3 regions of the Anaerosporomusa subterranea genome follow, and region 1 is predicted to be linked to each of the others. Evidence: riboswitches for the same ligand, from Rfam matches in the RefSeq annotation. Region 1 holds a riboswitch; each other region holds the start of a gene.
What was found. A riboswitch is a leader RNA that binds a small molecule or an ion and turns the genes downstream of it on or off. The one in region 1 is predicted to bind cyclic di-AMP.

Region 1 (3,276 bases):
CACAGCGGGCAATCCGGCAGCCGATTTCGCAATGCTGCGCAATTTCCTGTCGCTCATCAGTCGTCAATCGTCCAGGTTTCATGACAATGCGTTCATCAAGGCCAACGTTGCCGATATCGTGATAGCGGGATAACAGGTGAAGATTCTCTACCTGTTCTGAACTTAGTTCCAAAACTGCAGCCAATTTAACTGCATATTCCTCGACTCGTTGCGGATGACCGCTTTTAAAGTAATCTCTGGCTTCCACGGATTGAAACATGCCGTCAAGAATAAACTGGCGGACGTTTTCGTCGCGCAACTGCTTTTGTCGATACATTTCGTTTTCCGCTTCGATGAATAGAGTATTCATATCAGTCGGACAACCGCGCATAGCATGACCTATCGACAGGCCAAGCCTAGCGTTTGGCAGCAGTAGATTGTATTCGTCGACCTCTTGACTGATTTTTCGGCAAATTGCTGTCAGTGTTTCATCATCTACATTTGGCAAGATCGCAGCAAATTCATCACCGCCGATACGTGCAATGTGATCCTCCGCTCGGAAACAGCGTTTGAAAAGATCAGCCACATCTACCAGTTGTCGATCTCCCTGTTCATGGCCAAGGGTGTCATTAATCAGCTTTAGTCCATCCAGATCGCAGACAACGATCCCGACAGAACATTGCTCGTCTTCGCCGAAATGCCGCATTTCCTGTTCAAATCGGCTGCGATTAAACAATCCGGTTAACGAATCATACAGATTGAGATAACGCAGTTGCTTAGCCATCATCACTCGTTCTGTCGTGTCCCGCTCAATAGCGATCAGTTCCTCACCACAGCCGGTCAACCAGACTTCCCGACCGTAGGCTCTACCATGATATTCGCCTTCATAGGTAAAACGCTGCGGTCGTCCGGTTAATAATACTTGTTCCATCGCTTGCTGGTAGCGGTCTGTAACCGACGTCTCATAAATGCTATCAATTTTCTTACCGACTAGGCGACGATCTGGCGGAGTTTGATAAAAGCCGGGCCGCGTATACAGCTCAAGAATGACACCATCTAAATCCAGCCGGGTCATCACGTCAACCGACGTTTCCAGGATGGCTTTGAATCTGGCTTCATTCAACCGGATTTGTTCTTGGGTGTTCTGCTGTTGGGAGATTTCTGTCTGTTCTTGTTTGACTGTGGCCCTCAATAGTGTGTTTTCTCTGCGTTCCCGAGCAGCCCAGCTAACACTACCAGCCACAAGCACGAGCCAAAACCATATTTCCATATCGCATTCCTTCATTCAAAATAATCGAAAAAACAATTGTGAACTTATTCGCGATTCGCAGCAATGGTTCCTGCGCCTGAACAGAAAAAAGACTGCTAGACCGTTGTCATGATCGAATACTGCCGCATACCGATGTATAACTGGGAATACCTATATCAAGTTTACATAATTAAAATTAATGACCTTTAGCGCGTTTTGCGTTTCTGCAACCGATAGTGTAGTATATGGACTACGCCGAACTTCCCAAAGGAATACGGGGGAACCAATATTAGTGGGGTGAATCCGCTATCAAGCGGTAGGGATACCTTCCGTCCCGAACCCGTCAGCTAACCCCGGAGGCGATTAGAAGGAGGAAACAGAATATGAACATGAAAGTGTTTAAACGTACAATCGTAACTATGATGGCTGTTGTCACACTGGCAACTAGCTTGATCACACCGGTACTCGCAGCCGCGCCAGCCAACTATAAACAAGCGATCGATATTGTTGCGACCGCATACGCGCCAGGCCCTCACGATAACGGTAAATGGGGCAACCTGACCCACATCGGCACCCAGGTGCGTCCTGGCATCATTGCCGTCGACCCGCGCATTATCCCGTTGAAATCGAAGGTGTATATTGAGTTTCCCGATGGCACTGGCAGGTATGCCATTGCTGAGGATACCGGTGGCGCAATCAAAGGAAATCGTATCGATATCGCAATGTGGACAGTTGATGAAGCATACAAGTTTGGCATGAAAAACGTTAAGCTGTATGTAGTAGAATAGTTCTTAAAAAAAACACCCCGAGAGTCAATTGAACTCTCGGGGTGTTTCTGCGCGTTACTATTTAAACACAAAAATATCCAATAGACTCAGTACGATTTCAAACGCGATCAAGAGAATAACTGCCCATTCGAGCCGAGTGCCACGGCTGGCGTGAGCCAGACCGGAAAACACCTCGGTGATATCTGTTAAGACTTCTGCTTTTTGGCGAATCTTCTGGTAGCGCTCTGATACCTCAAATAACCGTCCCATTTCGTCATACAATCGACTAGCTTCCGCATTGTTCCACGTAATATCCGGTTTATCGAGTAACATGATGTATGACACCATGTTCAGCTTAAAACCGAAGATCTTTGCCGATAGCTTGGCCAAACGTCGGTCAGACATATTTAAATTACCCATATGCAAAAATGTAACGATTTCTTCTATTTCATCTAACAGACGACTAATGTCGACCTCGATTTTTTCTAGTGCCACCGACCTTGCCAACATAGTCGCGACGATTTCGCGGTGATAGCTTTCTTCCTGCGCGATTAACATCCGGTCATTGCTTACATAGGGCATGTCTGCTTCAGTCAGATCTGTCACTGTTTCGAGAATGTAGTCGTCAACATATTCGAAGGCTCCTGTTGTCAAACTCTTTTCAATCTTCCGCAGGTAATTTACAACATCCATCATTTCGTGATGTTGAAAATTCAAAAAGACTATACTGCCAAAATGGTACAGATATACTCTCTTTCCCTCCGATTGACGAGTGATTCCCTCCAGTGATTTCCCAGCAAGAATCAGCGTCTCCTCCCAGCGGAATTGTCTATTGATGCCAAAATGCTCGGCAATTTTATTTAGATCGATTTCATTGGCCAGCACGACCGCTTTAAATTCTGACTGCATAAACAGCCTCCTAGCTTGCTCTTTTATCCAAATTATAACAGAAAAAGCAGAATACTTCCATCGCCTGGTTGCCATGCATGTCCCGGTCACCGTTCATTCATTTTACAGACTCACAAGCAAGGAGTATACTAATGGTGCATACTGGTAACGAACGGAGGGATTATCTTGAACCTGGAAAAAGCAGTAGAACTGCAGCGAGACGCGCTGATTAAATCAACGCAGGAGATTCTCGCTATTCGAAGCGTAGAGAACAATGCAGTCAATGGCAGCCCCTTTGGCGAGGACGTTGGCCTGGCGCTCGACCGCGCGTTGCAGATCGCGAACAGACTCGGATTTCGCACTGTCAATCTAAATGGCTATGTCGGCTATGCG
Region 2 (3,276 bases), on a different contig from region 1:
TTGGAGCAATGAATCTGTGCAAAACATAAAGCTGTTAGGCGGTATGGCTCCGACTGTTTCTCTGGAACAGCTTATATATGACTGCAGACTGATGAACACTGCGGCGAAATCAGGCATCTCTCATGCTCGTCTGCTGCGGGATTGGCTGACTGATTCAGATAGCGTTCTTGATCCGCAGGCCTATGTATTAAGGCCTGATGTGGCGTTCCGCATTTCCCAAGCAATTGTTCAGGGAGGCAGTCATTTCGAGAGAACAAAAATCGCAGGTCTCACCGCAGTGAACGAACTGAAGCAAGCCGCCAATGCAGGAAATTTAATTATTGATCCTAAAGAAATTAGATGGCTGGATAAAATCCAGGCCCAGTTATCAAAGGTTACAAATGATGAAGAGGCATTTATTCGAGAAATGACTGAAAGTTGCAAGTCGGAAAAATATGACCCGGCGAAATATGATCTAAAGTAAAAATAGCAGGTATAAGAGGAGGAACTTTGATGAGTGAGATATTGAATGTCATTTCTGAGTCTCTGCAGGAGGGCGATGTTGACGCAGTGACTGAAAAGGTTGAAGAGGCCTTGAACGGCGGAGTTTCAGCGTCAACTATTTTGCATGAAGGATTGCTTCATGGTATGGACGTGATGGGGCAAAGGTGGAAAAACGAAGAAGTGTACATGCCGGAAGTAATGATTGCGGCTCGAGCGATGAATGCAGGTATGCGGGTTCTTAAGCCACATTTGCTGGCCGCTGGCGTCAAACCGATCGGCAAGGTCGTTTTGGGTACCGTCAAAGGCGATCTTCATGATATTGGCAAGAACCTAGTCAATATGATGTTTGTCGGATCAGGATTTGAGGTAGTCGACCTGGGAGTCGATGTGAATGAAAAGACCTTTGTTCAGGCGATTACTGAGCATCAGCCGCAAATTATCGCTATGGCCGCACTGTTGACAACGACAATGTCTGAAATGCGGGTCGTAATTGAGGCTGTGACGACAACTGGACTTCGCGATCAAGTTAAGATAATGGTTGGCGGCGCTCCGCTGACGCAGTCATTCGCAAACGCTATCGGCGCAGATGCATACGCGCCTGATGCCGCCGTTGCCGCTGACATCGCAAAGCAAATGATTGGGGCTTAATGATTCACAAAATGCGGCAACTTGATTCTTGCCATTTGTAATTGAAGCAGAAAAGGGATATTCAAGCCTCTCCGGCTTTGAATATCCCTTTCTTATTCAATAGTATTAATTCCCTTATTTCAGGGCTTCTTGCACTGTCGGCTTAATGCGCGGGTCGCGAACAATCTCTTGAACCGTTTGTTTCATCGCTGGATCGGCCAGTACATCTTTCATGGTTTGCCTCAGTTCAGGATCTGACATCATTTTGACCATTGAAGCTCGCGCTTCCGGCTTGTTCATCACTGCAATCATTCTTTTTTGCATTTCAGGGTCTTGTATTTTATCCAGTATCGGTGACTGTTGAAGTTGATCCGCAGTCTTAGGTTGATTTTGCGGTTTTTGCTGTGGCTGCATGCCGCAGGCTGTAATAAGGATCATTATTAGTCCTAACAGCAAAAACTTTGATAAACCGTTCATGGCCATTCCTCCCAATACCCATTTGCACCCTAGTATTCGCGTATTATTTGAGTCTATCCTTAGGATTCCATTTTGTGCCCTAAAAATGGTGGACACTGGGAAGCAAGTATTGCTAATATATATAGAAGGATACATATCTAAATAATTTTTATACTAATAAGGAGTGATCGCTAAACTAAGAATTGTTGTCAGCAGATTGTCATAAAGTCGACACATTTCTCTGCTATAATCAAAGGCATGTCATTTAACTGAAACGCCGAATCCAACAGGTACGGAGTAACATTTTACGGGGTGAAAAGCGTAAGCGCTAGGTTTAGCCTTAACCCTGTCCCGTTAGCTAACTCCGGAGGCGAGAAAGGCGGACAAGCTTTGCAGAGAAGAACGGCGATTTTGATAGTTTTGATTATTTTTATGTTGCCAGCCATTTGTTTTGCGGCTGAAAACCGCGCTGTGCCAGTTCAAGGTGCTAGGCAAACCGAGACAACTAGCGTAAAAAACGTATTAAAAGGAAAAACCATAGTTATAGATCCGGGTCATGGTGGCAGCGATCCTGGCGCTATCGGTAAAAGCGGTCTTGCGGAAAAAGATGTGACATTGGCAATCAGTACCGAATTGCGAAAACTGCTAGAGGACAAGAGCGCAGTTGTTATCCTGACCAGAACTACTGATCGCGATGTACATAGCAGACAAGCCTCTGATGCCCAGGAACTACAGTCTCGAGTAAATATTGCCAACAAAGCTAGCGCTGATGTGTTTGTCAGCGTTCATATTGACTCTTTCGTCGATTCAACGGCTAAAGGAACGACAACGTATTTCGCACCGCAGTTGGTTCGTGGGGAGCTGCTCGCGTCAAAGATCCAACAGTCACTTGTTGAGCAAATTAACTTACCGGATCGCGGTTTTCGTGAGAACAACTTTTATGTGTTGAAGCACGCAACCATGCCGGCTGTCCTTGCTGAAGTCGCTTTTATTTCTAACCCATCTGAGGAAGCTAAATTGCAACAACCCGATTTTATTAAAAAGGCGGCATATGGGCTTTTCACCGGTCTAACTAGGTTTTTCAGCATTGTTGGATAAGGAGGATATTGAAGAATTTATGGTTGACGAGAATATTGTGTTATTTTCCGGTTATGCAAAACTTCCCAGCGGAACGGTTTCCGCTGAGGTATATAAAGTGATGGCGTTAGTGGTGCTGATTGATATACGTACAGGTACAATCATCGAAGCTGATTGTACTCTTTCAACACGCCTTTCAGAACGATTCGTATTGGCAATGTTGGTAGGAAAAAACATCCAAAATGACAATATAGCCCTGATTGAACAAATTAACTTACAATACCAAGGAGCTGCTAAGAAAGCGATCATCAATGCTCTGCGCATTATTTCCGCTAAGTATTCGCTATATCTGCAAGAACGTCAAAAAATGAGTTGACAATGCGGAGCTTTTGATGCTATTATCTTTACAATTGAATAAGGAAACTCTTATCAAGAGAGGTCGAGGGACTGGCCCGATGACACCCAGCAACCGGCAGCAATGCAGTGGTGCTAATTCCAACAGAACGTTGTTCTGGGAGATGAGAGGAAAGCGGATTAGTTGCCCTCTTTCCTCGTGAAAGGGGGTTTTTCTATTAGCCGAACGGAGAGGGAGTGCTATCATTGAACCAACCGGTCATTTCGCCTCCGACGATG
Region 3 (3,276 bases), on a different contig from region 1:
GGCAATAACCCGCTTAACGAAAAAGAACAGTGCAGCCACATTCACTATCAAAAGCAGCCCCATCATTATTGGACCCCTCCTAGTTTTTAATCTATAGTCAGTATAGCGAAAGAATATAGGTTTCTTATGAATGAATTATGAAGATTGCGTGAATATAGGTTTTTTTTCAAAAAAGTACTGATTTAGGAGAGTATAAGGAACTTAGATCTTCTAACCTGTATTGATCGAACAATAGACGGCATCTCTGGTCTAGCTATGTTAAAGAAAACAGCCGAACATCCATCCGACGAGGGGGCTTGTTCGGCTGTCTTTAAACTGCTAGCCATGGTGGCCGGAATGAGCAGAGCCATTATCTGCTGGTGGTTTTTGCTGTTCTTGGTCAGCAGGTTGATCAGTACTCTGTGCTGCGGCGAATGCCGGCGTCATTACCGGACTTACGACCGTACCAAGAACGAATGCAACCATAAGACTAGCAAAAACGAATTTAGTGAACATCTTCATAAACAAACCTCCCTAAGAGAATATATTTAAGTTTTAACTCTATGTACTCTATACAGCAATATCGATTTCCCCGCCCAGATTTGGTTCAAGGTTTTTAGGGGTTCCCTTGCTGGCTAGGGTTGTCTTTCTGTTTTCGCTATCTTTATTCATAGCGCCGCTTGCCATCTGACTGTGCTGACTGCCACTGCAACCTGCCATACCAGACATGCCTGCACCACCAGCTACTCCGCCCATGTTCATCTCGCATTCACCTCCTGATAGAGAATATGGCTCATTATAACAGGGAAAAGTGAATAACTAATGAATTTTGGAAGAGTATAATCATTTTCTTTTTAACCGAATTCGTTTACCCGATAACCCTCCTGGCCCCCACATACCGTGAGCTCCAGTAAGGACTGCTCATACGATCAATTGCTATACCCCTACTTGATGTGGCACTGATAAAATTGCCATCACCAAGATAAATTCCATTGTGAGATGGCCCGGGCTCATAGGTACTGAAAAACACGAGATCGCCCGACTTTAGCTGATCATAACGTATAGGAATTCCTACTTGAAATTGGACATCGGCAGTCCGTGGTAGCGAAATTCCACTGGCACGGAACACATATTGAGTAAAGCCTGAACAATCAAAGCCCGCAGGAGAGTTTCCACCCCACAGATAGGGTACTCCAATGAAACGCTTAGCAAATGAAAGGATCCCGTTTGCGTTTAACCTGCGACTAAAACTTCGGTTTACACCAGCACGGGAGGCACGCAGCGCTTCCCAGGTCTCAGCCCCAACGATATCATCTACCTCTAAACCAACTGACATTTGGTACTGCTCGACTGCCTGTTGGGTTTGGATTCCGTAAACACCATCAACCTCACTAATCTCATACTGCATTTTCTGTAGTTGTTCTTGCAGAATTCGAACCTCTGAACCCGAGTCACCAGGTTTCAAGCTGGCGGCGCTTGCGACCGCCAAGCTTCCTAGCTGAATCGTCAGCGCAAAATAAACCAGTATCCAACTTGCTCTAAAAAGGACTTTCAATTGAATCCGCCTTTCTCTGCCTTCGAGGTTAGCTGTCGGGTTAGGGCCAAAGGCTGACCCCGCATGGTTCCATGCTTCACCCCAATGTTGGTTCCCCCGTACCTTTCGGATTCGGCATTGTTAAGATTTTGGAAACGATTATGGCTTAAGCCAAGGGATAAAGCGTGGCGTCCTCGCCGCGTACTCGATATACTCATCACCGAACTGTTCAATGGCTTCTTGTTCTTCCCGCTTGGAAAGCCATAGATACATACGAACCAGTACGGGGAACATTAATACTGTCAGTATCGTCGGCCATTGAATTAAGAATCCTAGCATCATCGCGATAAACGCAACATACTGAGGATGCCTAACATATTTGTATGGCCCTGTCATCGCAACTGAATTATTCTGTTGTGCTTTGTGCAAATAGCGCCAAGTGAACCCTAAGAAGATTAGCCCGCCTGTAATGAACACTTCACTAACGGTGTGAATCCAACTGGTGTGGGGATCACCTGTCATCCCTAAGAGGGTGTACCATAAATGTCCGCCACCATGAGAAAAGTTTAGTTCTGGAAAATGTGTTCCCAACCAACCGGAGAGAAGATAGATCGTGAGCGGAAACCCATACATTTCCGTGAATAACGTGATGATAAACGCGGAAAACGCTCCAAAGGATCGCCAATCCCGAACGTTGCGCGGCCGGGTAAAACTCAGTGCAAAAATAATAAAGATTAACGAATTAACCACTACAGCGCCCCAAAGGCCATAACCCCACATGACAGCCACTCCTTATTCATCGTGTTATATCAATTGGCTGTCATCTATCTATTCAGACAACCAAGCTATTGTAAAAAAGGGACCTAGTAAAAGTGCTACTAGGTCATTTACTACTGAGGAGGTGGTGTTAACCACCCATGTATACTTTAACAAACAAGTATTAATATCTGATGAATATGATGTGAATAAGTCATGAATTTTTTCCGTCATTGCATTAAAATCAACAGTTCTCCTGATATGTAGTTCAAGAATTATTCGAGATATGCCAAGAAAGCCGGCAGGCACATAGCAAAGCAGCCCTACTAAAAGGGCTGCTTTGTTGTGTCACTATATCGAACTCTCGTTTGGGCAACAGGATAAACAACAACTCTGATATTTCCGCCTTATCTATTTCTATGCAATATCCAGTTCCTCAGCCTCTGACCTGGCATAAGCCGACCGATCAAACTCACCTGCATTATCAGCTATTACCAACGATGCTACAGTAGTGCCTGATGCATTGACAGCCGTACGGGCCATATCAACAATCGGGTCAATGCCAAGCACAATGGCCATTCCTTCAAGAGGAAGCCCCAGACTGGCTAGTACCACCGTCGTAGAGATCGACGCAGGTCCCGGAATACCTGCCGTTCCGATCGAGGCTATTGTAGCAGAGGCAACAATCAGAAAATAATCAGCAATTGTTAGTTCGATACCAAAAACACGAGCTACAAAAACCGCTACAATAGCTGGCCATAAACCACCGCAACCATTCATATTCATTGTAGCACCTAAGGGGGCCACAAAGCTGGCTACTTTCCCTGATACCTTTAATCGTTTAGTAATGACCTCTAAATTCACTGGCAAGGTGGCATAACTACTGCGCGTCGTGAATGCTACCGCTAGCACCGGATAAATTTTTCGCAGAAACTGGAGAGGATTAACCTTGACTACAAAGGCAACTAAACTGCCATAGGTAATTAGCATATGAACGGCGCAGGCAA

Region 2: another riboswitch for cyclic di-AMP. It lies ahead of AXX12_RS17440 (N-acetylmuramoyl-L-alanine amidase family protein); the one in region 1 lies ahead of AXX12_RS02605 (3D domain-containing protein).
Region 3: another riboswitch for cyclic di-AMP. It lies ahead of AXX12_RS16990 (C40 family peptidase); the one in region 1 lies ahead of AXX12_RS02605 (3D domain-containing protein).

The regions. Positions count from the first base shown of each region.
Region 1 is NZ_LSGP01000006.1:99,523-102,798, forward strand. Features, by position in the region: gene AXX12_RS02600 (HD domain-containing phosphohydrolase) at 1-1,249, opposite strand, end outside; cyclic di-AMP (ydaO/yuaA leader) riboswitch at 1,472-1,606, shown strand; gene AXX12_RS02605 (3D domain-containing protein) at 1,612-2,016, shown strand; gene AXX12_RS02610 (RMD1 family protein) at 2,074-2,904, opposite strand; gene pepV (dipeptidase PepV) at 3,070-3,276, shown strand, end outside.
Region 2 is NZ_LSGP01000026.1:125,792-129,067, forward strand. Features, by position in the region: gene AXX12_RS17425 (methyltransferase MtaB domain-containing protein) at 1-463, shown strand, start outside; gene AXX12_RS17430 (cobalamin B12-binding domain-containing protein) at 493-1,131, shown strand; gene AXX12_RS17435 (hypothetical protein) at 1,246-1,587, opposite strand; cyclic di-AMP (ydaO/yuaA leader) riboswitch at 1,832-1,953, shown strand; gene AXX12_RS17440 (N-acetylmuramoyl-L-alanine amidase family protein) at 1,957-2,664, shown strand; gene AXX12_RS17445 (DUF3870 domain-containing protein) at 2,684-3,019, shown strand; SAM riboswitch class I at 3,067-3,168, shown strand; gene AXX12_RS17450 (YezD family protein) at 3,244-3,276, shown strand, end outside.
Region 3 is NZ_LSGP01000026.1:37,355-40,630, reverse strand. Features, by position in the region: gene AXX12_RS17000 (hypothetical protein) at 319-501, opposite strand; gene AXX12_RS16995 (hypothetical protein) at 550-741, opposite strand; gene AXX12_RS16990 (C40 family peptidase) at 848-1,534, opposite strand; cyclic di-AMP (ydaO/yuaA leader) riboswitch at 1,537-1,661, opposite strand; gene AXX12_RS16985 (methyltransferase family protein) at 1,673-2,293, opposite strand; gene AXX12_RS16980 (dicarboxylate/amino acid:cation symporter) at 2,687-3,276, opposite strand, start outside.